DNA from 4 places in the Serratia montpellierensis genome. Region 4 is predicted to be linked to each of the others. Evidence: predicted binding sites of a transcription regulator. Region 4 holds the regulator's gene; each other region holds the start of a gene.
The links. Region 4 encodes PurR, which represses purine synthesis genes. Its sites were predicted from a motif close to CANGCAAACGTTTGCNTG; they were not measured.
Positions count from the first base shown of each region.

Region 1: the regulator PurR is predicted to act here: its motif matches at 2,302-2,319, upstream of serA (phosphoglycerate dehydrogenase).
Region 2: the regulator PurR is predicted to act here: its motif matches at 4,527-4,544, upstream of FUU19_RS06285 (amino acid aminotransferase).
Region 3: the regulator PurR is predicted to act here: its motif matches at 2,292-2,309, upstream of cvpA (colicin V production protein).

Region 1 covers NZ_VOSN01000015.1:134,967-142,691, forward strand. The annotation lists gene FUU19_RS17315 (oxidative stress defense protein) at 1-306, shown strand, start outside; gene FUU19_RS17320 (LysR family transcriptional regulator ArgP) at 355-1,248, opposite strand; gene rpiA (ribose-5-phosphate isomerase RpiA) at 1,453-2,109, shown strand; gene serA (phosphoglycerate dehydrogenase) at 2,402-3,640, shown strand; gene FUU19_RS17335 (5-formyltetrahydrofolate cyclo-ligase) at 3,689-4,297, opposite strand; RNA gene ssrS (6S RNA) at 4,350-4,532, opposite strand; gene zapA (cell division protein ZapA) at 4,573-4,902, opposite strand; gene FUU19_RS17350 (YecA/YgfB family protein) at 5,222-5,800, shown strand; gene pepP (Xaa-Pro aminopeptidase) at 5,856-7,172, shown strand; gene ubiH (2-octaprenyl-6-methoxyphenyl hydroxylase) at 7,174-7,725, shown strand, end outside.
Region 2 covers NZ_VOSN01000005.1:180,372-188,096, reverse strand. The annotation lists gene ldtD (L,D-transpeptidase) at 1-1,757, shown strand, start outside; gene mepK (peptidoglycan L,D-endopeptidase MepK) at 1,938-2,486, shown strand; gene FUU19_RS06290 (MBL fold metallo-hydrolase) at 2,551-3,198, shown strand; gene FUU19_RS06285 (amino acid aminotransferase) at 3,271-4,461, opposite strand; gene ompC (porin OmpC) at 4,706-5,830, opposite strand; gene asnS (asparagine--tRNA ligase) at 6,133-7,533, opposite strand.
Region 3 covers NZ_VOSN01000018.1:153,388-161,112, forward strand. The annotation lists gene folC (bifunctional tetrahydrofolate synthase/dihydrofolate synthase) at 117-1,382, shown strand; gene dedD (cell division protein DedD) at 1,383-2,132, shown strand; gene cvpA (colicin V production protein) at 2,367-2,867, shown strand; gene purF (amidophosphoribosyltransferase) at 2,889-4,406, shown strand; gene FUU19_RS19105 (UbiX family flavin prenyltransferase) at 4,538-5,110, shown strand; gene hisJ (histidine ABC transporter substrate-binding protein HisJ) at 5,414-6,196, shown strand; gene FUU19_RS19115 (histidine ABC transporter permease HisQ) at 6,279-6,965, shown strand; gene FUU19_RS19120 (ABC transporter permease) at 6,962-7,666, shown strand; gene hisP (histidine ABC transporter ATP-binding protein HisP) at 7,688-7,725, shown strand, end outside.
Region 4 covers NZ_VOSN01000022.1:359,708-367,432, forward strand. The annotation lists gene cfa (cyclopropane fatty acyl phospholipid synthase) at 1-783, opposite strand, end outside; gene punC (purine nucleoside transporter PunC) at 1,127-2,338, opposite strand; gene punR (DNA-binding transcriptional activator PunR) at 2,462-3,406, shown strand; gene purR (HTH-type transcriptional repressor PurR) at 3,403-4,428, opposite strand; gene cydH (cytochrome bd-I oxidase subunit CydH) at 4,753-4,842, shown strand; gene sodB (superoxide dismutase [Fe]) at 4,886-5,482, opposite strand; gene FUU19_RS23985 (C40 family peptidase) at 5,681-6,499, opposite strand; gene FUU19_RS23990 (Grx4 family monothiol glutaredoxin) at 6,916-7,263, shown strand; gene rnt (ribonuclease T) at 7,332-7,725, opposite strand, start outside.

The DNA.
Region 1 (7,725 bases), on a different contig from region 4:
ATCCGCGCGGTGGAGCTGGGCGTCGCCAAGCCGGACGTGTATCGCGAGCAGGCGCGGCAAAAAGCTATCGAGAACGCGACTCAGCAGGCCGAATCCCTGGCCAAGGGCTTCCACGCCAAGCTGGGGCCGGTGTACAGCATTCGCTATCGGGTCGCCAACTACCAGCCGATGCCGGTGGCGCGGATGTATAAGGCGGCCGGTGCAGCGGCGGAAAGCGACGCGGCGCAAACCTATGAACAGCAAAGCATTCACTTCGACGATCAGGTGGACGTGGTGTTCGAGCTGCAGCGTAACGCCGCGCAGTAAGGTTATCGTATTGAAGAAAAGGTTCGCTGCGGCGAACCTTTTTTCGTTTTAATCCTGACGCAGCACCAGGTGACCGTGTTCCAGCAGCGCGTCGGTCACTTTGCGCATCATGCGGCTTTCCGGCGCGAAGCGGTGCCAGTACAGCATGCGGCGCTGGTACAGCCCCGGCGTCAGATCGATCAGTTCACCGGATGCCAGCTCCTTTTCGATCTGCAGATGCGGGATCATACAGCAGGTGGTGCCCTGACGCGCCAGCTGCACGAAGGCTTCCGATGAGTTCACGATGTGGCAGGGCACGCTGCCCGGCGACAGATCGAAGTTCTGCTGCAGGAATGCCTGATGCATGTCGTCGAGATGATCGAAGGCCACCGCCGGCGCTTTCAACAGCGCGGAACGGGTGACGCCGTTCGGGAAGTAGCGCTCGGCGAAGCCGCTGGAGGCCACGAACAGGTAGTCCAGCGCTCCCAGCCGATCCACCAGGCAGCTCGGCAGCGGCTGCGGCTGAATACTCACCGCGCCCACCACCTCACCGCGGCGTAGCCGCTCCTGGGTGCGGGTTTCATCTTCCACCTGCAGATTCAGGCGAATGGGGGAGTCCGCCAGCACCGGTTTCAGTGCCGGCAGCAGCCAGGTTGCCAGACTGTCGGCGTTGACCGCCAGCGACAGCAGCAGCGGCGTATCGATGCCGGTGTCGTTGCCGAGCCACTCTTCTTCCAGCAATTCCACCTGATGTAGCAACGCCAGCAGCTTTTGCCCTTGTTCGGTCGGGCGCGGCGGCACGGTACGGACCAGCAGCGGTTGGCCGAACAGGTTTTCCAGCTGTTTGATGCGTTGGGATACCGCCGATTGCGTGATACAGAGTTTTTGCGCGGCGCGCTCGAAGCCGCGCTCACGGATCACCGCGTCCAGCGCTTGCAGCGTACGATAGTCTGGGCGTTTCATCGGAAAGATATCCCTTAAATTAGAATGATACCGGCACTATGCCACATTTTGCGCACGGCGCAGGTGGAAAAATCACGCCCCCAGCTCGCCGCCAAGCGGGTAAAAATGCGGGCTGCGGTAAATAAGTGTGATCCTGCCGGCGTGAAAAACAGCGTTTTACCCTATAATACGCACACGTTTTCGTACAGAGGCAAGGGACATATTATGACGCAGGATGAACTGAAAAAAGCGGTGGGCTGGGCGGCGCTGGAATACGTGACGCCGGGCACCATCGTCGGGGTTGGCACCGGCTCTACCGCCGCCCACTTTATTGACGCGCTGGGCTCCATCAAGCACCAGATCGAAGGCGCGGTGTCCAGCTCAGACGCCTCCACCGCCAAGCTGAAAAGCCTCGGCATCCACGTGTTCGACAGCAACGAAGTGGACTCGCTCGATATCTACGTGGACGGCGCGGACGAAATCAACGGTCATATGCAGATGATTAAGGGCGGCGGCGCTGCGCTGACGCGCGAGAAGATCATCGCTGCCATCGCCAAGAAATTCATCTGCATCGTCGACGCCAGCAAGCAGGTGGACGTGCTGGGCAAGTTCCCGCTGCCGGTGGAAGTGATCCCGATGGCCCGCTCTTACGTGGCGCGCGAGCTGGTGAAACTCGGCGGCCTGCCGGAGTATCGCCAGAACGTGGTGACCGACAACGGCAACGTGATCCTCGATGTGCATAACCTGAGCATCACCGACCCCATCGCGCTGGAGAACAAGATCAACGGCATCGCCGGCGTGGTGACCGTGGGGCTGTTCGCCAACCGCGGCGCGGACGTGGCGCTGGTCGGCACCCCGGAAGGCGTGAAAGTGGTCAAATAAGCCTCCGCCGTCTGTGGCCCGGTAGCGCCGGGCCGCATAATTCTTCGGTTAAAATATCTTTTCTGAAAAACGGCAAATTTGGTGACTTATGTCACATTGTGAAACCTGACTCCCCAAAGCTTCTGCCGAAAACTTTCCCTATGGCATTTTCTGCCGTAAACCGCCATGAACGCTGCGCCTTGTCCTGCCGGGCAGGCAATCGTTTGTATTGCCGCCCGCGTTATTTTTGTTATGTTGGATGGGAGCTGTGTCGTCACAGCCGCTTCTGAAGTCTGAACATAGGGTCGGGTAAATGGCAAAAGTATCATTGGAGAAAGACAGGATTAAATTCCTGTTGGTGGAAGGGGTTCATCAGAGCACGGTCGATAATTTACGTGCCGCCGGTTATACCAACATCGAATACCACAAGGGTGCGTTAGACACCGAATCGCTGAAGGCATCCATCCGCGATGCACACTTCGTCGGCATCCGATCGCGTACGCATCTGACCGAAGAGGTGTTTGCCGCCGCAGAAAAACTGGTGGCGGTGGGCTGCTTCTGCATCGGCACCAACCAGGTTGATCTGAAAGCGGCGACCAAACGCGGTATTCCGGTCTTCAACGCCCCCTTCTCCAATACCCGATCCGTGGCCGAAATGGTGCTGGGCGAGCTGCTGTTGATGCTGCGCGGTATTCCGGCCGCCAACGCCAAGGCGCACCGCGGCGTGTGGCACAAATTGGCCGTGGGCTCTTATGAGGCGCGCGGCAAAAAGCTGGGCATCATCGGCTACGGCCACATCGGCACCCAGCTGGGCATTCTGGCCGAAGGGCTGGGCATGAAAGTGTTCTTCTACGATATCGAGAACAAGCTGCCGTTAGGTAACGCGCAGCAGGTGCGCCATCTGTCCGATCTGCTCAATATGAGCGACGTGGTGACGCTGCACGTGCCGGAAACGCTGGCCACCAAGAACATGATGGGGGCGGAAGAGCTGGCGCTGATGAAACCGGGCGCGATTCTGATCAACGCCTCGCGCGGCACCGTGGTGGATATTCCCGCGCTGTGCGACGCGCTGGCCAGCAATCACCTGGCGGGCGCGGCGATCGACGTCTTCCCGGAAGAGCCGGCGACCAACAGCGATCCGTTCAACTCGCCGCTGTGTGAGTTCGACAACGTGCTGCTGACGCCGCACATCGGCGGTTCCACGCAGGAAGCGCAGGAGAACATCGGCGACGAAGTGGCCGGCAAGCTGGCGAAATACTCCGACAACGGATCGACTCTGTCCGCCGTCAACTTCCCGGAAGTGTCGCTGCCGGCGCATGGTCCGAACGCCAGCCGCCTGCTGCACATCCACGAAAACCGTCCGGGTGTGCTGACGCAGATTAACCAGATCTTCGCCGAAGAGGGGGTTAACATCGCCGCCCAGTATCTGCAAACCGGGCCGGAAATCGGCTACGTGGTGATCGACATCGAAGCGGAAATCGCACGCGCCGACGCTGCGCTGCAGCGCATGAAGGCCATCGACGGCACCATTCGCGCCCGTCTGCTGTTCTGATTCGGCGGCTTGCCGCAACGAAAAAGGCCGGAGCGATCCGGCCTTTTGCTATTTGGGCTCGTGCCACGCCCAGCTGCAGAGCGGGGTGAGGATTTCCGGCAGCGGGATATCCCAGTGCTCGGTCGGCAGGCGCTCCACCTGCTGGCAATCATGGGCCAAACCGATGGGATAGGGGCCGCCGCTGCGCCAGTTTTGCAGGGTGCGATCGTAAAAACCGCCCCCCATGCCCAAACGCTGCCCGGTATGATCGAATGCCACCAGCGGCGTCAGCACGACGTCAAGTTCGCCCAGCGGCAACACCTGGCGCACATCGAGGCGGGGCTCGAGAATATTGAAGCGATTGCGTACCAGCGGCGTTTCCGGCGCATAGCGCAGGAACAGCAGGTGACCCGGGCTGAACGGGTGCAGCACCGGCAGGTAAACCCGTTTGCCGAGCGTCCACAGCTGCTCGATCAGCGGCTCGGTATCGAGTTCGCCGTCAAACGACAAAAATACCGCGATGCTGTGCGCCGCCTGAATGCGTGCATGTGCGGCAAGGCGCTCGGTTATCTTGTCTGCGGCAAAGCGTTGCTGATCCGGCGTAAGTTCGCGTCGGCGTTGGCGAATGAGTTGGCGAATGGCTTGGCGCTGCTGCGCGAATTGGGGTTGAAAAGACATCGTATCAGGCTTGCTCAGTGTGGCGTTCAGCACACATAAACCGCTGAGAAGGGGAATCTCCGAGATGCCGTCGCAGGCTGTAACCCTTGAACCCATGGTTCAAGGTGAACGTGCCGTCGCAATCTTAAGGCTTCTCGGCGCACCGAGCGTGCTCACCGATCGCGGAGCAACACATTCTGTTTGTACTAAATATCGGCTCAGGGGACTGGCCCGCTGGCGAACATCTCAGAGAAATTTTGTACTCGTTGCCGAAACTTTGATTTCAACAACTTAAGTTATTCGAATTGTGCATCCTGACGTTCAGAGATGCGACCTTGTTCAAGCAGCGCTTGTTCAATGGTCTGCTGCAGCATCCGTATGCGTTGTTCCATATTGGACGCATAGTCACGGGTTTTCAACCGTTCTTGAGCAAGTTCGTGACAGACGTTCAATGCCGCGATGAAAACCAGTTGCTCAGTATTGGAGACTCTAGTGCGAACTTTAAGATCTTGCAACCGTTGGTTAAGATCGTCCGCCGCCATATTCAACGCATCTTGTTGTTCTGGCGGGCAATTGACTCTTAACGAGCGGCCAAAAATTTGAATATCTACCGGTTGTGCAGACATGCCACCTTCCTGCCTAAATTTCGCGCCAGCCTTGTCCGCCCTGGCCGGGCCGTCAAAGCGGGCGCCACTATATATACCTCGGTACCAAGATACAACCCCTTTTTCAGTACCTGGTTGTAATCTACTGTGGCGCACATTGCCAGTCAAAAAAGGGTTTCAAAATGCGTATTTACCGCACTTTCGCCACCCGACGGCGCAGTGTGAAACCTGCCACATCGCGATTATAACTAGCCACTGAGGTGTCGCGCTTATCTGGTATAGCGACGGACCTTGGTGGTAGCATAACACGAACTTATCCTGCCAACGATGACGAATGCGCATGTCTATACAGAATACATTTCCAAGTTACCAATCTTTGACCGTGGCCCTCAACCAGCAGTCGGTGGCGTTGACCGCGGCAGAAATGCACGGCCTGATCAGCGGCCTGCTGTGCGGCGGCAGCCGTGACGCCGGCTGGCAGGCGCTGGTGCACGATCTGACCAACGAAGGCGTGGCCTTCCCGCAGGCGCTCAGCCAACCGCTGCAACAGCTGTATGAAGTAACGCGTGAAACGCTGGAAGACGATGAATTCCTATTCCAACTGATGCTGCCTGAAGGGGAGATCGTCAGCGTGTTCGATCGCGCCGATGCGCTGGGCGGTTGGGTCAACCACTTCCTGCTCGGGCTGGGCATGATGCAGCCGAAGCTGGCTCAGGTGAAAGACGAGGTCGGTGAAGCGATCGACGATCTGCGCAACATCGCGCAGCTGGGCTACGACGAAGACGAAGATCAGGAAGAATTGGAACAGTCGCTGGAAGAAGTGGCGGAATATGTGCGGGTCGCCGCCATCATGTGCCACGGCGAATTCACCCGTCACAAGCCGACGGCGCCGGAAAACATCAAACCGACGTTGCACTAAACGTTCTATCGCCCCTCCGCCGGCGGTGCGGATGGCATGATTTCAGGAGAAGGTAATGACTCAGCAGGAATTCAACAACCGCCGTCAGGCGCTGTTGGCGAAAATGGCGCCGGCCAGTGCGGCGGTTATTTTCTCTGCGCCGGAAACGACGCGCAGTGCAGATTCAGACTATCCCTATCGGCAGAACAGCGACTTTTGGTACCTGACCGGCTTCAATGAGCCGGAAGCGGTGCTGGTGCTGATTAAAAGCGACGAAACGCACAACCACAGCGTGTTGTTTAACCGGGTGCGCGATCTGACGGCGGAAATCTGGTTTGGCCGCCGTCTGGGGCAAGACGCCGCGCCGGCGAAGCTGGGCGTGGATCGCGCGCTGCCGTTCGATGAAATCAATGACCAGCTGCACCTGCTGCTCAACGGCCTGGACGTGGTCTACCACGCGCAGGGCGAATACGCCTATGCCGATCAGATCCTGTTCGGCGCGCTGGACAAGCTGCGCAAGGGGTTCCGCCAGAATCTGCAGGCGCCGGCCACCGTGACCGACTGGCGGCCGTGGCTGCACGACATGCGGCTGTTCAAGTCACCGGAAGAGCTGGCGGTGATGCGCCGCGCCGGTGAGATCAGCGCGTTGGCGCATACCCGCGCGATGGAAAAATGCCGCCCGGGCATGTTCGAATATCAGTTGGAAGCGGAAATTCACCATGAATTCACCCGCCTCGGCGCCCGCTACCCCTCTTACAACACCATCGTCGGCAGCGGCGAAAACGGCTGTATCCTGCACTACACCGAGAACGAGAGCCCGATGCGCGACGGCGATTTGGTGCTGATCGACGCCGGCTGCGAGTACCAGGGATATGCCGGGGATATCACCCGCACCTTCCCGGTCAACGGCAAGTTCAGCAAGCCGCAGCGCGCGGTGTACGACATCGTGCTGGCGTCGCTGCTGCGCGCTTTGGAATTGTTCAAACCCGGCACCAGCATCCGCGAAGTCAACGACGAAGTGGTGCGCATCATGGTGGTCGGGCTGGTGGAGCTGGGCGTGTTGAAAGGTGAAGTCGACCCGCTGATCGCCGAGCAGGCGCACCGTCAATTCTTCATGCATGGGCTGAGCCACTGGCTGGGCCTCGATGTGCACGACGTCGGCCACTACGGCACGCCGAGCCGCGATCGGCTGCTGGAGCCGGGCATGGTGCTGACCGTGGAGCCGGGGCTGTACATTGCGCCGGATGCGGACGTGCCGGCGGAATACCGCGGCATCGGTATCCGTATCGAGGACGACATCGTGATCACCGCCGACGGCAATGAAAACCTGACCGCCACCGTGGTGAAAGACGCCGATGCTATCGAAGCGTTGATGGCGGCGGCAAGGTCATAAAATGAGCGTAATTATCGTTGGCGGCGGTATGGCGGGCGCGACGCTGGCGCTGGCTATCTCGTCGCTTACTCAGGGAAGGATGGCGGTAGATCTGGTCGAGGCGACCCGGCCGGATGACCGCAGCCACCCAGGCTTTGACGCCCGCGCCATCGCATTGGCGCAGGGCACCTGCCAACAGTTGGCGCGCATCGGCGTTTGGCCGGCGCTGCGCGATTGCGCCACGCCGATCACTCAGGTGCACGTCAGCGATCGCGGCCACGCCGGTTTCGTAAATCTGCGGGCGCAAGATTATCAGGTCGATGCGCTCGGCCAGGTGATCGAGCTGCACGACGCCGGGCAGCGGCTGTTCGCACTGCTGGCGAAGGCGCCGGGCGTTACGCTGCACTGCCCGGCGCGGGTGGTGGACGTGATTCGCACCGCAGAGCGGGCAGAGGTGCTGCTGGACAACGGTCAGCGCCTGTGCGGGCAGCTGCTGGTGGCGGCCGACGGTTCGCGTTCGGCGCTGGCGCAGGCCTGCAACATGCAGTGGCGGCAGGAGGACTATCCGCAGTTT
Region 2 (7,725 bases), on a different contig from region 4:
TCGCCTGTAGTCTTGTGTCGTCGTTTTCCGCATCGGCCACCGTCACGGCGTTGCCGGTGGCATCAGCAGGCATGTCCGTTGCGCAGAGCCGTTCTGAGCTGCTGGCCGCGTTGCCGCGCGGCATGGATTTGCACTACCTTTCCACGCTGGCGCCGCTGTATGCGGCGAATCACATGCAGCCGATGTGGCAGGATCGCGAAGCCGTTCAGCAGTTTCAGCAGCAGCTGGCCGAGCTGGCGATGTCCGGCGTGCAGCCGCAGTTCACCCAATGGGTGAAGATGTTGACCGATCCGGCGCTCAGTGAAGCGGGCCGCGATGCGGTGCTGTCCGATGCGATGCTGGGCTATTTGCAGTTCGTCTCCGCCATCGGTGCCAACGGCAACAACTGGCTGTACAGCAATATTCCCTACAAGCTTGGCTTACCGCCCACCGCGGTGATCAACCAATGGCAACTGGCGGTGCGCCAGGCACGTACCCTGAGCTATGTGAATTCGCTCGCGCCGCAGCATCCGCAATACGCCAAGATGCATCAGGCGCTGCGCGACATGCTGGCGGACAATCGCCCCTGGCCACAGGTGGGCAGCGGCCCGAGCCTGCGCCCAGGCCAAATGAGCAACGATATCCCGGCGCTGCGTGAGATCCTGACGCGTACCGGCATGCTGGCCGCCTCGGCGCCGGAAGCGGAGCAGGAACCTGCGGTAGTCTCGGCGAAGAGCAATGAGCCCGACGACGGCGGGCTGACGGTAGACGAAGAGAAAAGCCGCGTGACGGTCAGCCCATCGGCGGCGCCGGTAACGGAGTTGACTGCGGAGCAGACGCCGCCGCAGGTTGGCAGCGTGGTGAGCGACAATCTTTATACCAATGAACTGGTGGAGGGCGTCAAGCGCTTCCAGAAATGGCAGGGGTTGACGGCGGACGGCGTGATCGGCGTGCGCACCCGTGAGTGGCTCAATGTGTCACCGAAAACCCGTGCCGCGCTGTTGGCGTTGAATATCCAACGTCTGCGAATTTTACCGGGGCACGTCGGCACCGGCATTATGGTGAATATTCCCAACTACTCGCTGACCTACTACCAGAACGGCAATGAAGTGCTGTCTTCCCGCGTGATCGTCGGGCGGCCGAGCCGTAAGACGCCGCTGATGAGCAGCGCGTTGAACAACGTGGTGGTCAACCCGCCGTGGAACGTGCCGACGACGCTGGTGCGCGAGGACATTGTGCCGAAGGCGATGCGCGACGGTAACTACTTCCAGAAACACGGCTATACCGTGCTGTCGGGCTGGAGCAACGATGCGGAAGTGATCAACCCGGCGATGATCGACTGGAACATGGTTTCTGCGCGCAACTTCCCGTACCGCGTCCGTCAGGCGCCGGGGGCCACCAACTCGCTGGGGCGCTTCAAGTTCAATATGCCGAGCTCAGACGCCATCTACCTGCACGATACCCCGAACCACAGCCTGTTCCAGAAAGATATCCGCGCGCTCAGCTCCGGCTGCGTGCGGGTGAATAAGGCTTCCGATTTGGCGAATATGCTGCTGCAGGACGCCGGCTGGAACAACAGCCGCGTGTCTTCCACGCTGAAAGAGGGGAATACCACTTATGTGAATATTCGCCAGCGTATTCCCGTAAAACTGTATTATCTGACCGCCTGGGTTTCGGATGACGGCCAACCGCAATTCCGCACAGATATTTACAATTATGATAATACGGTGCGATCGGGCGCACAAATTTTGGCTCAGGCCAAAAAATTAATGCAGTAAATGCAGTAATTATAAATAAATAACGGTCAGAATGTTTGGCTATACCGCAGGCCCTCGTCGCCGGGGGCCTGTAAACCTAGGCGTATCGCGGGTTGACTCAGCATACGCAGGCGGTTATGGTTCGGACAGTGCGCTGCTTTGTGCATTTATTTTGACATTCTTGCCGGGTTTAACAGAGTCATGGACAAAATTGATCATCACCGCCGTAAATGGCTGGCGCTAGGTGGCGCCGCTATGGGCATAGCGCTGCTTCCAGGGCAGGCGTTTGCCAGTCTTTCCACCGCTCGACCGCGTATTTTAGTGCTGAATAACCTGAATACCGGTGAATCTATTAAAGCCGAGTTCTTTGACGGCAAAGGTTACAATAAAGAAGAGTTGGTGCGGCTAAATCATCTGTTCCGCGATTATCGCGCCAACAAGGTTAAATCGATCGATCCCCGCTTGTTTGATCACCTCTATCGCCTGCAGGGGCTGCTGGGCACCAGCAAGCCGGTGCAGCTGATCTCCGGATACCGCTCCGTAGACACCAACAACGAACTGCGTGCGCATAGCCGCGGCGTGGCCAAGCACAGCTACCACACCAAAGGCCAGGCGATGGATTTCCACATCGAAGGTATCCAATTGAGTAATATCCGTAAAGCGGCGTTAAAAATGCGCGCCGGTGGTGTAGGATATTACCCACGTAGCAACTTCGTACACATCGATACCGGCCCGGTTCGGACCTGGTAATCGCTGTGCCATCAGTGAATAACGCCGCCCCTTGCGGACGCGGCGTTATTGTCGTTGGAGCCTTATGAAATACCATCTTATTCCCGTTACCGCCTTTAGCCAGAACTGCAGCCTGATCTGGTGCGAAAACACGCAGCAGGCGGCGTTGGTCGATCCCGGTGGTGAAGCGGAAAAAATCAAAGCGGAAGTCGCGCGGCAGGGGGTGACGATCACTCAGATCTTGCTGACGCACGGCCATTTGGATCACGTCGGCGCGGCGGCAGAGTTGGCGGACCATTATCAGGTGCCGATCTATGGCCCGGATAAAGAAGACGCGTTTTGGCTCGATGGTTTGCCGGCGCAGAGCCGGATGTTTGGACTGGAAGAGTGCGCGCCGCTGACGCCGACCCGCTGGCTGTCGGAAGGCGATGAGATGCAGGTGGGCGAGATGACGCTCAAGGTGCTGCACTGTCCAGGGCATACGCCGGGCCACATCGTCTTTATCAATGAGCAGGCGCGTTTGGCGCTGGTGGGCGACGTGCTGTTTAACGGCGGCGTGGGGCGCAGCGATTTCCCGCGCGGTGACCATCAGGCGCTGATTGCCTCTATTCGTACCAAACTGCTGCCGTTGGGCGACGACATGCGCTTTATTCCCGGCCACGGTCCGATGTCGACCTTCGGCCACGAGCGCCAGACCAACCCGTTCCTGCGCGAAGAGCCGGCGGTGTGGTAACGATGATTTCCCGGCAGAAATAATCAAGGGGCGCATAGAGCGCCCCTTTTTTTATGACCTGCGTCGATGCTTTTAGAGCACGGCGACGATGGCTTCACACAGCGGCGCCATGTTGTCCGGCGTCATGCCGGCCACGTTCACCCGGCCTGAGTTCACGGCGTAGACGCCGAACTCTTCGCGCAGACGCAGCACCTGTTCTTTGGTCAGGCCGCTGAACGAGAACATGCCGTTCTGCTGTATGATGAAGCTGAAGTCCTGCTGCGCGCCTTTCTCCTGCAGAGTATTCACGAACAGCTGACGCATGCGGTGAATACGCTGGCGCATATCGGTCAGCTCTTGTTCCCACATCGCGCGCAGAGCGTCGTTGCCCAGAATGGTAGCGACCACGGCGGCGCCGTGTGACGGCGGGTTGGAGTAGTTGGCGCGAATCGCCGCTTTCACCTGGCTAAAGGCGCGGTCGGCGGTTTCGGCATCGGCGGCTACAATGGTGCAAGCGCCGACGCGCTCATTGTACAGACCGAAGTTTTTCGAGTAGGAACTGGCGACGATCAGCTCTTGATGTTTGGCGGCGAAAATACGCAGGCCTTGAGCATCCTCTTCCAGGCCGTTGGCGAAGCCCTGATAAGCGAAGTCGAACAGCGGCAGCCAGCCATTGGCGACGGAAAGTTCGGCCAGCTGCGCCCACTGTTCTGCCGTTGGATCGATACCGGTCGGGTTATGGCAGCAGCCGTGGAACAGCACGACATCACCGGCCTGGGCCTGTTTCAGGCTGTTCAGCAGGCCGTCGAAATCCAACGCGTGGTTGGCGGCGTCGTAGTAGGCGTATTCCAGCACTTCCAGGCCCACGGCGCTAAAGACGTTCTTGTGGTTCGGCCAGCTTGGGTTGCTAATCCAGATGCGTTTGGCGCTGGTTTGGTTAGCGATAAAGTCTGCCGCCACGCGCAGGCCGCCGGTGCCGCCTGGCGTCTGTGCGGTGCGCGCGCGACGATCGGCGACGATCGGGCTCTCTTTACCGAACAATAGCTCTTGAGTGCAGCTGGCGAACGCCGGAATGCCCTCAATACCGAGATAGTTTTTGGTGGTCTCATTTTCCAGCAGATACTGTTCAGCTTTTTTTACGCTGGTCAGCACCGGGGTTTTACCGGTTTCGTCTTTATAAACGCCAATCCCTAAATTGATTTTATTCGGGCGGGCGTCGGCGCGGAAAATGTCGGTCAGACCCAGGATCGGGTCGGCGGGTGCGGCGGTGATTTTTTCAAACATGTCAGGTGCTTCCAAATCTCGGAGTTAAGCAGACAGAAACATCAGGGTAACGCCAGTGACCGGCTTTGCCAACCGTTTGCGACAAAAACACCGCGATCTTGTGAAGGGGGGGAGTTAAACAGAAAAAATGATGGGGAAGGGGAAATCTGCAGGATAAAACGTTACCGGAAGACACAAACAAAAACAGGGCCGAAGCCCTGTTTTTTAACTTAGCCGACGGTAAACCGCCGTTAAGCGAGACAACTTAGAACTGGTACACCAGACCAACAGCTACGATATCGTCAGTAGCGGTGCCGGTTGCTTTGGTGAACGCGTTGTCATCCAGCAGGTTGATTTTGTAATCAACGTAGGTAGACATGTTTTTGTTGAAGTAGTAAGTGGTACCAACAGAAACATATTTAACCAGATCCTGGTCAGAGCTTGCGCCTGGGACGTTCAGGTTCTTGCCTTTAGACTGCAGGTAAGACACTTCTGGACGCAGGCCGAAGTCGAACTGGTACTGAGCAGTCACTTCGAAGTTCTGAGTTTTGCTGGCGAAGCCGCCGCAGTTTTCAGAAGTTGCGCAAGTGTTGGCAAAGTTACCGCCACCGAATGGAGTCATGTTACGGGTTTCCGCGTACATGGCTGCCAGGTAAACGTTGTTGGCGTCGTATTTCGCGCCCACGGTCCATGCGTCAGCCTTGTCACCACGCTCGTTGGAACGCAGTTTCTGATCGTCGGTACGGTTGGAAGAAGCGTATGCAGCGCCGAAGCTTACGCCTTCGCCGATGTCATAAGTAGAGGAGATACCCCAGCCGTCGCCGTTCTGTTTCTTAACGTCACGACCGTCGTTCTGGTTCTTGCCCTGGTATTGCAGAGCGAAGTTCAGACCGTCAACCAGACCGAAGAAGTTGTTGTTACGATAGGTCGCAACGCCGTTGGTACGGCCGGTCATGAAGTTGTCGGTGTAGGTGTAGGTATCGCCACCGAACTCTGGCAGCATATCGGTCCAGCCTTCCACGTCGTACAGTACGCCGTAGTTACGGCCGTAGTCGAAGGAGCCGTAGTCAGCGAATTTCAGACCAGCAAAGCCCAGACGGGTTTTGGTGCCTTCGGTGCCCTGAGACTCGGAGTGGTTGGACTGAACGTTGTATTCCCACTGGCCGTAACCGGTCAGTTGGTCAGTAATCTGGGTTTCACCTTTGAAGCCAAAACGAACATAGGTCTGATCGCCGTCATTACCTTTGTCTTTGGAGAAGTAGTGCAGACCGTCAACTTTGCCGTACAGATCCAGCTTGTTGCCGTCTTTGTTGTAGATTTCAGCTGCGTTTGCTGCACCAGCAGCCAACAGAGCCGGGATAACCACTGCAAGAATGTTGCGCTTCATCATTATTACCCTCATTGGTGTTATTCGGACACCTTTTGCCACTGCCGCCAATAATTCTTTGGGAACTATTGTTGATAGATTGGTGTCGTCCTGTGTCTGAACGCAGTGTTCCATTCACAGGCGGGTTAATCTAGGACGAAAATGATACCAATGTCCCAATCAGGTTGCAAAAGGAAAGTATGTGTAACTAAATGTAATTTTTAGGGAACTTTGTGACGTGCGTCAATATTAAAAAATGCGAAAGGCCAGCGATGCTGGCCTTTGTTTTGTAACGAAATCGTTTAAAAAACGTTTGATCGTATAAATTAGAAGCTTGCGTTACGTGGCGTGCGTGGGAACGGGATCACATCGCGCACGTTTTGCACGCCGGTGACATAGGCGATTAAACGTTCAAAGCCCAGGCCGAAACCGGAATGCGGCACGGTGCCGTAGCGGCGCAGATCGCGATACCACCAGTAGTCTTCTTTATTCAGCCCCATCTCTTCCAGACGCTGATCGAGCACGTCGAGGCGTTCTTCACGCTGCGAGCCGCCGATGATTTCGCCGATGCCCGGTGCCAGCACGTCCATGGCCGCGACGGTTTTGCCGTCTTCGTTCATGCGCATATAGAACGCTTTGATGTCTTTCGGGTAGTTTTTCACCACCACCGGCGCCTGGAAGTGTTTCTCCGCCAGGTAACGTTCATGCTCGGAAGAGAGATCGATGCCCCAGGAAACCGGGTTTTCGAAGGTTTGGCCCGAGGCCAGCAGGATCTCGATGGCGTCGGTGTAGTCCACTTGGGCGAAATCGGAAGAAACGAAACGCTCCAGACGAGAGATTGCGTCTTTATCCACGCGCTCGGCGAAGAATTTCAGGTCATCGGCACGCTCATCCAGCACCGCCTGGAACACATACTTCAACATGCTTTCGGCCAGGCCGGCAACGTCGTCCAGCGTCGCGAAGGCCACTTCCGGCTCGATCATCCAGAATTCCGCCAGGTGGCGGCTGGTGTTGGAGTTTTCGGCGCGGAAGGTTGGGCCGAAGGTGTAAACCTTGGACAGCGCGCAGGCGTAGGTTTCGCCGTTCAGCTGGCCGGAAACGGTAAGGAAGGCTTCTTTACCGAAGAAGTCTTCGCTGAAGTCGACGGTGCCTTTGTCGGTGCGTGGCAGGTTTTCCAGATCCAGCGTGGACACGCGGAACATCTCGCCGGCGCCTTCGGTATCGGAGGCGGTGATCAGTGGGGTGGAGACCCAGAAATAACCGTTTTCATGGAAGAAGCGGTGGATCGCCTGCGCCAGGGTATGACGCACGCGCGCTACGGCGCCAATCAGGTTGGTGCGCGGGCGCAGGTGGGCCACTTCGCGCAGGTATTCGATGCTGTGGCGTTTGGCCGCCATCGGGTAAGTGTCCGGATCGTCGACCCAACCGACCACTTTGATCGCGGTGGCCTGCAGTTCGAAGCTCTGGCCTTCGCCCGGTGAAGCGACGACCTTGCCGGTGACTTCAATCGAACAACCGGTGGTCAGATGCAGCACTTCATCCTGATAATTCGGCAGAGAATTATTAACGACGGCCTGTAACGGATCAAAGCAGGAACCGTCATAGACGGCCAGGAAGGAGATACCAGCTTTTGAATCTCTCCGGGTACGTACCCAGCCGCGTACGGTGACTTCACTGTCAACCGCAGCACGACCTTGCAGTACGTCGACTACAGGCACTACGCTCATAGATTTCTCTCTTTAATAATTTGGTTTAGAAATAGCTTACAACCCAAGAATATGGGGGTAATGGCTATGTTACTTGCCGCGGTGCAGAGCACAAGCAGAAATCATCGGATTGGCGCAACATTTATCGCGGCTGGCTGAAAAGAGGGCGGTCGGGATAAAAACAAAAAAGCCGGCGCGTGAACCGGGCCGGCT
Region 3 (7,725 bases), on a different contig from region 4:
CGTAGCCTATCTCGCTGCGGTTTGCAGGCTGGCGGCGGTAACGAAGCGCATCGCCTTTACCGCGGTGAGGGTGGTGCCCTGATGGATTAATGAACCCAAGTTCAGTGATGGGACTCATGCAAAACCACCAAATTCCCCAAGCCACGTCGCCATTGAGCTCGTGGCTTTACTATCTGGAACGTCTGCACAGCCAGGCGATCGAACTCGGCCTTGAGCGCGTACAGCGCGTCGCGGCGCATCTGGATTTACTGACCCCCGCTCCCACGGTGTTCACCGTTGCCGGCACCAACGGCAAAGGCACCACCTGTCGCACCCTCGAAGCCATTCTGCTGGCTGCCGGCCTGCGCGTCGGCGTCTACAGTTCGCCACATCTGGTGCGCTATACCGAACGCGTGCGCATTCAGGGGGAAGAGCTGAGCGAAGCGGAACACAGCCGCTCGTTCGCTGCCATTGAAGCCGGCCGCGGCGAAACGTCGCTGACCTATTTCGAGTTCGGCACCCTGTCGGCGTTGCAGCTGTTCAAACAGGCACGGCTCGACGTGGTGATCCTGGAAGTGGGCCTGGGCGGGCGTCTCGACGCTACCAACATTGTCGATCCGAGCGTGGCGGTGATCACCAGCATCGCGCTCGATCACACCGACTGGCTGGGCAACGATCGTGAAAGCATCGGCCGCGAAAAGGCCGGCATTTTCCGCAGCGGCAAGCCGGCGGTGGTGGGTGAGCCCGACATGCCGGACAGCATTCGCCAGGTCGCCGAAACGCTGGGCGCGCCGCTGTATCGCCGCGGTGAAGCCTGGAGCTTCAGCGAGCAGGGCGATCGCTGGCAGTGGCAGGGCGGCGACACGCTGCTGACCGATCTGCCGACGCCGAACGTACCGCTGGCCAATGCCGCTACCGCGCTGGCGGCGCTGAACTGCTCCCCGCTGGAGATTGACGAACGCGCGATCTTCACCGGGCTACAGCAGGCGACGCTGCCGGGGCGCTTCCAGATCGTGCGGCGGGAGCCGACGCTGATCCTCGACGTAGCGCACAACCCACACGCCGCCGGCTATCTGGCCGGGCGTCTGGCCAGGCTGCCGCGCGACGGCGGTAAGGTGCGCGCGGTGGTGGGCATGCTGTCGGACAAGGACATCGCCGGCACGCTGGCCTGCCTCAGCGAGCAGGTGGATGAATGGTACTGTGCGCCGCTTGATGGGCCGCGCGGTGCCAGCGTCGAACAGCTGGCGCAGCATCTGACGGAACCGCGCCGCTTTAATGATGTCGAAACTGCCTGGCGGCAGGCTATGCAGGATGCTGATAAACAGGATATTGTGATCGTCTGTGGATCGTTCCACACCGTGGCGCAGGTGATGGCGGCGTTAGACGAGATGCGGGGAGTGTGAGTGGCGAGTAAATTTCAGAACCGACTGGTCGGAACCGTGATTCTGGTGGCGCTGGGGGTAATCATCCTGCCAGGGCTGCTGGACGGCAAAAAGAAGCATTACGAGGATGAATTCGCGGCCATTCCTTTGGTGCCGAAGGCGGGCGATGTCGAAGAAAACGACGTGCTGCCACCGGTGACGCAGCCGTTGCCGGCGCAGCCGCCGGAAGGGGCGGGCGCGCTGGTCGAGCAGCAGGCGGCCAACGAAGCGGCAGCGCAACAGGCGGTGCGGCAGACTGCTCAGCAACCGACGCAGGTGGCACCGCCGCCGGTTGAAACGCGTCCTCAGCCGGTGCCGCAGCCCAAGTCGAAACCGGTGGAAACCAAACCGGCAGAAGTAAAACCGAAACCGGCACCGCAGCCGAAGCCGGTGGAAGTGAAACCGGCGCCGAAGCCGGAGCCGAAACCGGAACCGACGCCGAAACCTGAACCGGCACCGCAGCCGAAACCGGCGGAAGAAAAAGCGCCGGCCGGGCAAGCTTATGTCGTGCAGCTCGGGGCGTTGAAAAACGCCGCCAAGGCGAATGAGATTGTCGCCTCGCTGCGCCTCTCGGGCTATCGCGCCTTTACCGTGCCGTCAACGCCGGTGCAGGGGCAGATCACCCGCATCTACGTCGGCCCGGACGCGTCCAAGCAGAAGCTGCAGGCGGCGCTGCCGTCGCTGAACTCGATCAGCGGGCTGAGCGGGCAGGTGAAGCCGTACGGCCGTTAAACCCCGCAGGGGCGCAGCAGGATGCGCCCCTGAATTAAGGAGTGGTGGAGAGAAAGCGAGAAAAACCGCGCCTTTTACAGGCTAAATCACCTATGTAGGCGCGGCGATTGGGAATTTTTTAATCGCCGCTTTTTATTTGTAACGTGGTAGGAAATCCCCTACGCAAACGTTTTCTTTTTCTGTTAGAATTCGCCGCGAATTGGATGCAGGGGCGATTCATCATTGGAATAGTTCATGGTCTGGATTGATTACGTCATTATAGCGGTGATTGGATTTTCGGCTCTGGTGAGCCTGATCCGAGGGTTTGTTCGCGAAGCATTGTCACTTGTGACATGGGGATGTGCGTTTTTTGTTGCCAGCCATTTCTACTCTTACCTTGCGGTCTATTTCACTCGTTTTGAAGATGAACTGGTGCGAAACGGCATCGCGATCGCGATTTTGTTCATCGCGACCTTGATCGTAGGGGCTATTGTTAACTATGTGATTAGCTCACTGGTAGAGAAAACCGGGTTGTCGGGTACCGACCGCGTGTTGGGCATCTGCTTCGGCGCGCTGCGCGGCGTGTTGATCGTCGCGGCGATCCTGTTCTTCCTGGACACCTTTACCGGCTTCTCACAAAGCGCCGACTGGAAACAGTCGCAGCTCATTCCCCAGTTCAGTTACGTCATCAGGTGGTTCTTTGACTACCTGCAGAGCACGTCGAGTTTCTTGCCGACCCAATTGCCGGGGCGGTAGCGCTGATGAGGAAAAGACAACATGTGCGGTATTGTCGGTATCGCCGGTTTCATGCCGGTAAACCAGTCGATTTATGATGCGCTGACGGTGCTTCAGCACCGTGGCCAGGATGCCGCAGGCATCGTCACCATTGACGCCCACAACGGGTTCCGTTTGCGTAAAGCCAACGGCCTGGTGAAAGATGTGTTTGAGGCGCGCCATATGCAACGCTTGCAGGGCAACATGGGCATTGGCCATGTGCGTTACCCGACGGCCGGCAGCTCGAGCGCCTCAGAGGCCCAGCCGTTCTACGTCAACTCGCCGTTCGGCATTACGCTGGCCCACAACGGTAACCTGACCAACGCCCATGAGCTGCGCCAAAATCTGTTCGAAAGCGGCCGTCGTCATGTCAACACCACCTCCGACTCGGAAATCCTGCTGAACGTGCTGGCCAGCGAACTGGATCGCTTCCCGCACTATCCGCTGGAGGCCGACAACATCTTTACCGCGGTCGCTGCCATGCATCAGCAACTGCGCGGCGCTTACGCCTGCGTGGCGATGATCATCGGCCACGGCCTGCTGGCGTTCCGCGACCCGAACGGCATTCGCCCGCTGGTGATCGGCAAGCGCACGCTGGAGGATGGCCGCAGCGAGTACATGGTGGCTTCCGAGAGCGTGGCGCTGGATACCCTGGGCTTTGAGTTCCTGCGCGACGTGGCGCCGGGCGAAGCGGTGTACATCACCACCAAGGGCCAGCTGTTCACCCGCCAGTGCGCAGAGAACCCGAAAACCAACCCGTGCCTGTTCGAATACGTTTATTTCGCGCGCCCGGACTCCTTTATGGACAAAATCTCGGTCTACAGCGCCCGCGTGCGCATGGGCCAGAAGCTGGGCGAGAAGATCGCCCGCGAGTGGGAAGATCTGGACATCGACGTGGTGATCCCGATTCCTGAAACCTCCTGCGATATCGCGCTGGAGATCGCGCGTATTCTCGAGAAGCCATACCGCCAGGGCTTCGTGAAAAACCGCTACGTTGGCCGCACCTTTATCATGCCGGGCCAGCAGGCGCGTCGTCAGTCGGTACGTCGCAAGCTGAACGCCAACCGTGCCGAGTTCCGCGACAAGAACGTGTTGCTGGTGGATGACTCCATCGTGCGCGGCACGACCTCTGAGCAAATCGTCGAGATGGCGCGCGAAGCGGGCGCCAAACGTGTGTATCTGGCTTCTGCCGCGCCGGAAGTGCGTTTCCCTAACGTCTACGGCATCGACATGCCGAGCGCCAACGAACTGATCGCCCACGGGCGTGAAGTGGATGAAATCCGTCAGATCATCGGCGCCGACGGGCTGATTTTCCAGGACCTGGACGATCTGATCGAGGCGGTGCGCGAAGAGAACCCGGACATCGTCCAGTTCGAATGCTCGGTATTCAACGGCATCTACGTGACCAAAGACGTCGACCAAAGCTATCTGGAATACCTGGAGTCGTTGCGCAGCGACGATGCCAAGGCGATGCGGGTGCAAACCGAAGCGGAAAATCTGGAACTGCACAACGAAGGCTAACGGTCTGCGTTGATCCCTCAAGGTGCATCGCCGCGTCTGCGGCGGTGCACCTTGTTCCTCTGACTTGCTTATCCCTCGCCATTGCGGCAAAGTCTGCCTGATCTTACTTTTTACGGCAGAGGCCATTCTTCATGAAACGACTCATCATCGGCATTTCCGGCGCCAGCGGCGCCATCTACGGTGTGCGCCTGTTACAGGTTTTGCGCGACGTCGCAGAGGTGGAAACCCATCTGGTGATGAGTAATGCTGCAAGACAGACGCTGGCGCTGGAAACGCCGTACAGCCTACGGGAAGTGCAGGCGCTGGCCGACGTGGTGCACGATGCGCGCGACATCGCCGCCGGCATCTCCTCGGGCTCCTTCAAAACGTTGGGCATGGCGATCCTGCCTTGTTCGATCAAAACCCTGTCCGGCATCGTTAACAGCTACAGTGACGGATTGCTGACCCGCGCCGCCGATGTGGTGCTCAAAGAGCGCCGCCGTTTGGTCTTATGCGTGCGTGAAACGCCGTTGCATCTTGGTCATTTGCGGCTGATGACGCAGGCGGCGGAGATGGGCGCGGTGATCATGCCGCCGGTGCCGGCGTTTTACCACCAGCCGAAAAGCGTGGAAGACATCATCGATCAAACCGTCAATCGGGTGATCGACCAGTTTGATATCGAGCTGCCTACCGATCTGTTCACCCGTTGGCAGGGTGCTAATTAACAATTTTATCCCTAAATTGGTACATTTGTGCAACACCGCACTGAATTGGGGCGGCGTATGCACCATAATGATCCCACTTCATCACGTTCACTGTTTCATGGCGCCGTCCTGTTGCGGCAGCCAGTGGCGCGGCCCCGATCGGCCGATTTAATTTTGCGGTTATCGTCCCAGGAAACAGTATTGTGAAGGCCGGAGCCGTTCCCTCCGCCCGTAGCACCTAATGTGGCACGATTACTGCAAATTGATTTGGTGGGGAAAGTAATGCCCGTAGTGGCATCAAAAAAATCAATTTGAGGGTAATTTATGAAAAAGCGGGTTTTGATTTTGCCGTTAGTTCTGGCTTTGAGCGCCGCCAGCAGCGCCTTTGCCGCCATTCCTTCCACGCTGAAGATTGGCACCGATCCGACATACGCACCGTTTGAATCTAAAAATGCCAAAGGCGAATTGGTCGGCTTTGACATTGATTTGGCCAAAGAGCTGTGCAAACGCATCAATACCCAATGCACCTTCGTGGAGAGCGACTTCGACGCGCTGATCCCATCCCTCAAGGCGAAGAAAATCGACGCCATCATCTCTTCGCTGTCCATCACTGACAAACGCCAGCAGGAAATTGCTTTTACCGACAAGCTGTATGCCGCCAACGCGCGTCTGATCGCACCGAAGGGCTCCAAGCTGTTGCCGACCGCCGAAGCGCTGAAAGGCAAGAGCGTGGGTGTGCTGCAGGGCACCACTCAGGAAGCCTATGCCAACGCTATGTGGCAGCCGAAGGGGGTCACCGTCGTGCCTTACCAGAACCAGGATCTGGCCTATGCTGACCTGGCCTCCGGCCGCATCGACGCCGCTTTCCAGGATGAAGTGGCGGGCAGCGACGGCTTCCTGAAACAGCCGCCGGGCAAAGACTATGCGTTCGCCGGCGAATCGGTGAAGGATGACAAGTTCTTCGGCGTCGGCACCGGCATGGGGCTGCGCAAGACCGATACCGAGCTGAAAGCGGCGCTGGACAAGGCCTTCGCCGAGATGCGTAAAGACGGCACCTACGATAAATACGCGAAAAAGTACTTCGACTTTGACGTCTACGGCGGGTAATCCGCTTCCCGTTCCATGTTGTGACTGCGGGGCCGGTGCGCCGGCCCCGATGGTTCGGATCCTAGACCACAGGGTGAAGTAGATGCTGCAAGGCTATTCCCAACTGATTTTCGAGGGGGCTCTGGTGACGCTGGAGCTGGCCCTCAGTTCCGTGGTGCTGGCGGTGGTGATCGGTTTGATCGGCGCCGGTGGCAAACTGTCTCATAACCCCTTTATCTCCGGTCTGTTCGGCGCTTATACCACGCTGATCCGCGGCGTGCCCGATCTGGTGCTGATGCTGCTCATCTTTTACGGCCTGCAAATCGCGCTGAACAACATCACCACGCTGCTGGGCTTCTCGCAGATTGATATCGATCCGCTCGGCGCCGGTATCATGACCCTTGGCTTTATCTACGGCGCTTACTTCACTGAGACCTTCCGCGGCGCCTATCTGGCGGTGCCGAAAGGGCAGATCGAAGCGGCAACGGCCTACGGCTTCAGCGGCGCGCAGATCTTCCGGCGCATTCTGTTCCCGGCGATGATGCGCTTTGCCTTGCCGGGTATCGGCAATAATTGGCAGGTGATCCTGAAGGCGACGGCGCTGGTGTCGATCCTTGGCCTGAACGACGTGGTGAAAGCCACGCAGTTGGCGGGGAAAGGCACCTATCAGCCGTTCTTCTTCGCCATTGTGGCCGGCGTGGTGTACCTGATCTTCACTACCGTTTCCAATGGCGTGCTGCTGTGGCTCGAACGGCGTTACTCGCTGGGCGTCAAGAGGGCTGAGTTATGATCGATATCCTGCAACAGTATTGGCAGTCGCTGCTGTGGAGCGACGGCTACCGTTTCACCGGCGTGGCGGTCACGCTGTGGCTGCTGATCGCCTCGGTGGTGATGGGCGGGCTGCTGGCGATCCCGATGGCGGTGGCACGCGTCTCTTCCATTCGTTGGGTGCGTTTCCCGGTGTGGCTCTATACCTACGTGTTTCGCGGTACGCCGCTGTACGTGCAGCTGCTGGTGTTCTACTCCGGCATGTACAGCCTTGAGATCGTGCGCGGCAGCGAGTTTCTCAACGCGTTTTTCCGCAGCGGGCTCAACTGCACCATCCTGGCGCTGACGCTCAACACCTGCGCCTACACCACCGAGATCTTCGCCGGAGCCATCCGCTCGGTGCCGCACGGTGAAATTGAGGCCGCCAACGCCTACGGTTTCTCGCGCTTCAAGATGTATCGCTGCATCATTTTACCTTCGGCGCTGCGCACCGCGCTGCCGGCTTACAGCAACGAAGTGATCCTGATGTTGCACTCCACCGCGCTGGCGTTTACCGCCACCGTGCCGGATCTGCTGAAAATCGCGCGCGACATCAACGCCGCGACCTATCAGCCTTTCTACGCCTTCGGCATCGCGGCGGTGCTGTACCTGATCATCTCCTACGTGTTAATCAGCCTGTTCCGCAAGGCTGAAAGACGCTGGATGGCACACGTTAGTCACTGATAAATGACGGGAAGAAAAACCATGTCTGAGAATAAATTAGCCGTCACGGAACTGCACAA
Region 4 (7,725 bases):
GCCGTGCGGCACCAGATTGCGCTCCACCACGTTGAAGTAGGTGCGGTAGTTTTTCGGCCCGACGTGCTCGAACATGCCGACCGAGACGATGCGATCGAACTGCTGATGCAGATCGCGATAATCCTGCAGCAGGATCTGCACATCCAGCCCGGCGCAGCGCGCCTGAGCCAGCTTCTGCTGCTCGGCGGAAATGGTCACGCCGACCACCGACACGCTGTAATGTTTCGCCGCATAGGCGGAGAGGCCGCCCCAGCCGCAGCCGATATCCAGCAAACGCATGCCCGGTTGCAGCTGCAGTTTTTCGCAGATCATCCGCAGCTTGGCTTCCTGCGCTTCCTCCAGCGTGGTGGCGTCTTTCCAGTAGCCGCAGGAATATTGCATGTAAGGATCGAGCATCAGGGTAAACAGATCGTTGCCGAGATCGTAATGTTCTTTGCCGACGATCCAGGCGCGCTTTTTCGATTGCAGATTGGTCAGGCGCGCGGCGGCGATACGCAGGGTATCTTTCAGGTGGTGGGGGAGTTTCTTCTCCAGCCCGGCGCTGACCACGCGCTGGAAGAACATATCCAGCCGTTCGCATTCCCACCAACCGTCCATATAGCTTTCGCCGAGGCCCAGCGACCCTTGCTGCAGGACGCGTTTAAAGAATTCGGGATTTTTAACCTGAATATCGAAGGGGCGCGATCCGTTGATTTCAATGCCGGCCAGGCCGAGCATTTCATGCGCGATACGGTACCACTGATTATCCTGGATGCTCAGATCTTCTATACACGATGAACTCATAGCTTCTCCATCACCTTCTTCTGACTGATGACCCGTTAGGAAACAGCTTAGACAATTTCTGCGGGTGCATACGTTTACCGACGGGAAATAAGCCCGCGGCGTCTGATATCCGACTATGAACAGAGGAAATTTAAAGAAGCGGCCCGACGCAAACGGCGCAGGAAAAACGCATCCTTAAAAAAGAGTGTGACGCAAGGCGCGTACACAATAGCTAATTGAGATATAGGGATTATAAGGTGTTACTTTACAAGGTTGTTTTTGAGTATAGGCGTGCCGAGACGTTGACTCAACTGTAAATCGCACTCGGCACGCATATTCTTTAAGTGATTATTGAGCTTAGTAATTATGACGCTGAGTTAGCATGCTCCCGCTGCGCTTTTTGCTGCGCATCGGCCACTTTTCCCCGCTGCAGGAAATACCCCAGCGCGGCCAGGATCACCGTCGATACCATCACCGTCACCGTCGCCAACAGCGGCTGGGCAATAAACGCCGACACCAGCATGCTCGCCACAAAACACAGCCCCAGCTGCAGCGTATTTTGCAGCGCGGCGGCTTTACCGCTGCTTTCCGGGAACGGCATCAGCGCATTCGCCACCATGATCGGGTAGCCGGCGCCGTTGACCAGCGCCATCACGCAGAACGGGATCAGCAGCGTGGTGAGCGTCGGAGCGGTCAGGGTTGCCACCAGATACAGCGCCGCCATGCTGACACCATAAGCTACCAGCAGCCACGGCAGCAGGGTTTTGCCATTGATGCGCTTTAGCGCGGCGCGACAGCCATAGCCCCCCAGCAGAAAAGCCAGCGTTTGCGGCACATAGCTCAGACCGATGTCGCTCGGGCCGTAGCCCATATCACCGAGGATGAACGGCGAGCCGGTCAGCCAGGCAAAGAAGCCGGCCGAGCAGGCGGCGTACATGGCGACGTTGCCGCTGAACACCGGGGATTTCAACAGTTGCCAGAAGCTGACGCCGTTTTTTGGCGCATCGGCGGTGGGTTGCGTTTTGGCGCGATCTTTGAGCAACAGCGTCGGCAGCAGCAGCAGGGCGGTGATGGCCAGCAGCACGGCGAAGATCGCACGCCAGCTGGCGTGGTTCAGCAGCCAGGCGCCCAGCAGCGGCGCCAGCGCCGGCGACAGCGCGACCAGCGGCATGATGGTGGCGAATACGCGATTGGCCTGGCCTTCGCGATAGCGGTCGACCACCAGCGCTTGCCAGATGGCGGCGGCGGAGCAGACGCCAACGGCCTGGATAAAACGCAGGATCCAAAGCTGCACGGCGTTCTCCACCCACAGCATGCCCAGGCAGCCGACGGCGAACAGCGTCAGGCCGATCAATAATACCGGTTTGCGGCCCAGGCGGTCGGAGAGCGGCCCCCACAGCAGCTGCGCGAAGGCGAAGCCGGCCAGGAAGATGCTCAGGCTGGCGCTGACCGCGCCGGCGGAAATTTGCAGTTCCTCCCGCATGGCGCCAAAGGCGGGCAGGTACATATCGGTCGCCAGATAACCCAGCATGCTCAGGCCGGCGAGATAGAACATAAAACCAAAGGAATTTCGCATGGTATTTCTCGTTAATATTTTAGTGTCGCAGGTTTTTAGCGCCGGCCAGTGTATCCGGCTGGATCTCTGCTTGTGAAACGGTAATATTTGCAAAGTGCTGTTAAAAAAATTGAAGGCAAAGCGATGTGGTCTGAATATTCTCTTGAAGTGGTCGACGCGGTGGCGCGTACCGGCAGTTTCAGCGCGGCGGCGCAGGAGCTGCACCGGGTGCCGTCGGCGGTGAGCTACACGGTACGGCAGCTGGAACAATGGCTGGCGGTGCCGCTGTTTGAGCGGCGTCACCGTGATGTGGAGTTGACGCCGGCCGGTGCGCTGTTTATCAAGGATGCGCGAGTTGTTATCAAAAAAATGCTCGACACCCGCCGCCACTGTCAGCAGGTGGCCAACGGGTGGCGCGGCCAGCTGAATATCGCCGTGGACATCATCGTCAAACCGCAGCGCAGCCGCCAGCTGGTGCTGGATTTTTACCGGCATTTCCCCGATGTCGAACTGATGTTGCAACCCGAGGTGTTTAACGGCGTGTGGGATGCGTTAGTGGACGGCAGAGCGGACATGGCGATCGGTGCCACCCGCGCGGTGCCGGTCGGCGGCGGCTTCGCCTTTCGCGACATGGGGTATATGAACTGGCTGTGCGTGGTCAGCCCACAGCACCCGCTCGCGCAACTGGCAGGGCCGCTGAATGACGATCGGCTTAGGCCGTACCCTGCGCTTTGTCTGGAAGACACTTCGCGCAATCTGCCCAAGCGCGTCACCTGGACGCTGGATAACCAGCGGCGGCTGGTGGTGCCGGACTGGACCTCGGCGCTCGACTGTCTGTGCGCCGGGTTGTGCGTCGGTATGATGCCGGCGCATCTGGCGCTGCCGCGGGTGCAGCGCGGTGAGTTGAAGGCGTTGCAGCTGCAGCAGCCGTTTCCCGCCAGCCCGTGCTGCCTGACCTGGCAGCAGGATAAACCGTCACCGGCGATGAGCTGGCTGCTGGCGTATCTGGGCGATGGGGAGACGCTGAATCAGGAGTGGCTGAGCGAGGCGAAGCCGGAAGCCGCGCAGGCTTCCGGCGCGGGGGATTAGCGGCGGTAGTCGATGAACGGCCCGTCGGCGACCGAGCGGCGTTCGATCAGCTTCGGATGCACTTCGATCACCTGCGACTCTTCGCGCTTGCTGATGATGCGATCCAGCAGCATGGTGAAGGCCATTTCGCCCAGGCGCTCTTTCGGCTGGTGAATGGTGGTCAGCGCCGGGGTGAAGTAGCGGGCGTTGCGCACGTTGTCGTAGCCGATCACGGAAATATCCTGCGGCACCCGCAGGCCCAGCTCGTCGGCGGCGCAGATGGCACCCATCGCCATGATATCACCGCCGCAGAATACCGCGGTCGGCCGCTGTTTTTGCGACAGAATTTGGTGCATCGCCTTGTAGCCGGACTCCGGCTCGAAGTCGCCCTGGACGATCCACTCTTCGCGAATGTCGATATGCGCTTCCTGCAGCGCCTTCATAAAGCCCTGGTGACGGCCGCCGCCGGTGTTGCGCGACAGCTGGCCCGGAATGGCGCCGATCTCGCGGTGACCGCGTTCGATCAGGTAACGGCCGGCCAGATAGCCGCCTTCGAATGCGTTATCGATGATGGTGTCGGTGAAGTCGCCGCGCGCGGCGCCCCAGTCCATCACCACCATCGGGATGTTACGGTAGTCTTCCAGCATGCCCAGCAACTGATCCGGGTACTCGGAGCACATGACCAGCAGGCCGTCGACGCGCTTTTGGGCCAGCATCGCCAGGTAGGCGCGCTGCTTGTCCAGATTGTTGTGCGAGTTGCACAGGATCAGGGTGTAGCCTTTGCTGTAGCAGCTGTTTTCCACCGCTTCGATCACTTCGGCAAAGTAGGGGGCTTCGCTCGAGGTGGCCAGCAGGCCGATCGATTTGGTGTGATTGACTTTCAGGCTGCGCGCCACGGCGCTCGGCGAATAGTGCAGCTCTTTAATGGCGGCCCACACGGCCGCTTTGGTCTCTTCGGCGACGAAACGAGTCTTATTGATGACGTGCGAAACGGTGGTGGTGGAAACGCCCGCGCGTTTGGCCACATCTTTAATCGTTGCCATGTAAGGAATGACTCCTGAACTCACATGTTTACAGCATGTAAGTGTGATGTTAATCGTTTGCCTACGTAGATCCTTCTCCAGAGAAGCGAAAACTGAGTTTTTAGTGTGTTGAAGTCTTCAGCGCTTAATCAGGAGGGGCATGGATGCCGGTACGCAGTTGTGAACTGCGAATTTTGTCGCATATTGAACAAAAGTGGAAGAGGTAATCGAGATTATAAACCGGGAAATGATAACAAGATTTTATCGGCGAACTGTGGGAAAATGATTTGACGTACTAATTGTGCGCCTTTTATCCTTAGGAAAGCCTATTTTAAAGGAGTTGTCATGGATACCGAATTGAAGATGTCGCTGTTCACTACCGTCTGCGCGTTGGCGGTCATTATCGCTTTCAGCTTCGTTGCCGCGTTGAATTGATTTCCCGCCGGCGATAAAAAAGGCGCAGCCTGGCTGCGCCTCATCACCTCAGAACCTGGCGTAAGCGCAGGTTTTCCGCTGCGAAGGTCCAGTTGACCAACGCCCAGAAGTTTTCCAGGTATTTTGGACGCGCATTGCGGTAATCGATGTAATACGCGTGTTCCCACACGTCAACTGTCAGCAGCGGTTTGTCTTCACCGGTCAGCGGGGTGGCCGCGTTGGAGGTGTTGACGATCGCCAGCGCGCCGTCCGGTTTTTTCACCAGCCAGGTCCAGCCTGCACCGAAGTTTTTCACTGCGGCATCGGTGAACTGCTCTTTGAACGCAGCGAAAGAGCCGAAGGATTTGACGATCGCCGCCGCCAGTTCGCCCTGCGGTTCACCGCCGCCCTGTGGTGACAGGCAGTGCCAGTAGAAGGTGTGGTTCCACACCTGCGCGGCGTTGTTGAAGACGCCGCCGTTAGAGGTCTTGATGATCTCTTCGAGCGATTTGCCCTCGAACTCGCTGCCTTTCACCAGGTTGTTCAGGTTAACCACGTAGGTGTTGTGGTGCTTGCCGTAGTGGTATTCCAGGGTCTCGGCGGAGATGTGCGGCTCGAGCGCGTTTTTCTCATACGGTAATGCAGGTAATTCAAACGACATTGCTTCCTCCTTTACAGCGCCATTCGCTTCCCGCCGGGCGAGAATCATATGGGCCGTTTTTTATTGTGGTCATTCAATCTTAACAATTTTCGTCATAAAAAACAGGAAGAAAAGCGAGAAATGCGCGTGGGGCGGTGCGATGGGCGATAGCTTGAGCAGGCGGTTGCGACCAGGGCCGCAACCGCGCAAAACAGGGAATTAACGGATAGTTTTCGGCGTCACTACGCGGCGTGCGCCGATGTAGTGGTTTTGCCAATAGTCGTTATCGAGCTGGCTGATGCGGATCTCTTCGCCGGTGCGCGGCGACTGGATGAATTTGCCGTTGCCGAGGTAGACGCCAACATGGTCCGCCACGCCGCGGTTGTTGATGCGGAAGAACACCAGATCGCCGCTTTCCAGTTCGCTTTTCTTGATCGGCGCCGCATCGCGCAGGTGATACATCTCGTTGGCGGTGCGCGGCATCTTGATTTTCACTACGTCTTTGTAGGCGTAATAGATAAGGCCGCTGCAGTCGAAGCCGGTGCGCGGCGAGCTGCCGCCCCAGCGGTAAGGTTTGCCCATCTGGCCCATCAGCTTGGCCATCGCGGTTTGTTTGGCGTGTTGGTAGCGTTTTTTGTGGGCGGGACTGAGTTTCAACGGCTTTTCTTCACGCGCCAGTTTGGCGGTGGCCATACCGGCTTCGCGGTGGCGGCCATAGCCTTTTTTATAGCCCTTTTTCGGCGGGGTAACTTTAATCTTGGCTGTTTTCTGCGCTTTGGCCTTGGGTTTGGCGCTGGCGATCTTTTTCGCGCTTTTCTCGCTTTTCGCCTTGGCGGTCTTGGCTTTTTTCTCGGGAGCCGTCACTTTGGCTTTTTTAGCGGCTTTGTCCGCTTTCTTTTTTCTGCGGTCATCGGGCCGCGCTTCATTAGCATGGCTTTTACGCTGCTCGGCGGCAACACGCGCCTGTGGCGCAGCGTGCGCCAAATTGAAGAAGAGCTGCGTAAACAGCAGCGCAAAGAGCGTAAGAATTAAACGCATGTCGACGTCACCAACCTTGGCCCCGAAACGGATATCGAAAGAGTTACAGTATTCCCGAATTTCGCCATATAAAACAGCGAAGAACTCATAAATAATAATCCATATTGTGAGAAAACGTTAATGACATTTTTTTTGGTTTAAAATCAGCCCGTTAATGTATGAAAAAACGCCAGGGGGCGGCGGCGGATATAATTAAGCCGCGTCGTCATCGCGGCGCAATATATTAGTGAAATGGTCGGATTAAAAATGTTATTCTCAACGTATGTTTTGACCGGAATGACGTGGCCGGTGAAACGCGATCGGCGGCGGGCGAATATCCTTGCAAAAGATGGCGTTTTCTTGCGACTGTTCCAGCCGCTACAATAGCCCGCGTGATGCATGTTGTAGCCATGAAATGTGGCTTGAGGAAGCAATAAATGACGACGACACTTGAAAAAATTCAGCACCAGATCGCTGAAAACCCGATTCTGCTGTACATGAAAGGTTCGCCAAAGCTGCCGAGCTGCGGTTTCTCTGCACAGGCTGTGCAAGCGCTGTCCGCCTGCGGCGAGCGTTTCGCCTACGTGGATATTCTGCAAAACCCGGACATCCGCGCCGAGCTGCCAAAATACGCCAATTGGCCTACGTTCCCACAGCTGTGGGTAGACGGTGAGCTGGTCGGCGGTTGCGATATCATCATCGAGATGTATCAGCGCGGCGAACTGCAGCAGCTGATCAAAGAAACGGCAGAAAAGTATAAAGCGCAGGAAGACCAGCAGTCTTAATCGACAGGCTTGCGGTTATCGCGTATCGGGCGGCGCCAGTGCAAACTGGGCCGCCTTTTTTGTTGGGCTTATTCGGCGAGATCGCCGGCGGGCAGCGGCCAGCCGCCGAGGCGTTTCCAGCGGTTAACCAGCTCACAAAACAGCAGGGCGGTTTGTTCGGTGTCGTACAGCGCGGAGTGTGCCTGGCTGCTGTCGAACGGCATGCCGGCGGCGATGCAGGCTTTCGCCAGTACCGTTTGGCCCAGCACCAGACCGCTCAGCGCGGCGGTATCGAAGGTGGCGAACGGATGGAACGGGTTGCGCTTCAGGCCGGCGCGTTCGGCCGCGGCCATCAGGAAGCTGTGATCGAAGTTGGCGTTGTGCGCCACGATAATGGCCCGATTGCAACCGCGATCCTTGAGCCCTTTGCGCACCGCTTTGAAAATGGCGTGCAGCGCGTCGTATTCGCTGACCGCGCCGCGC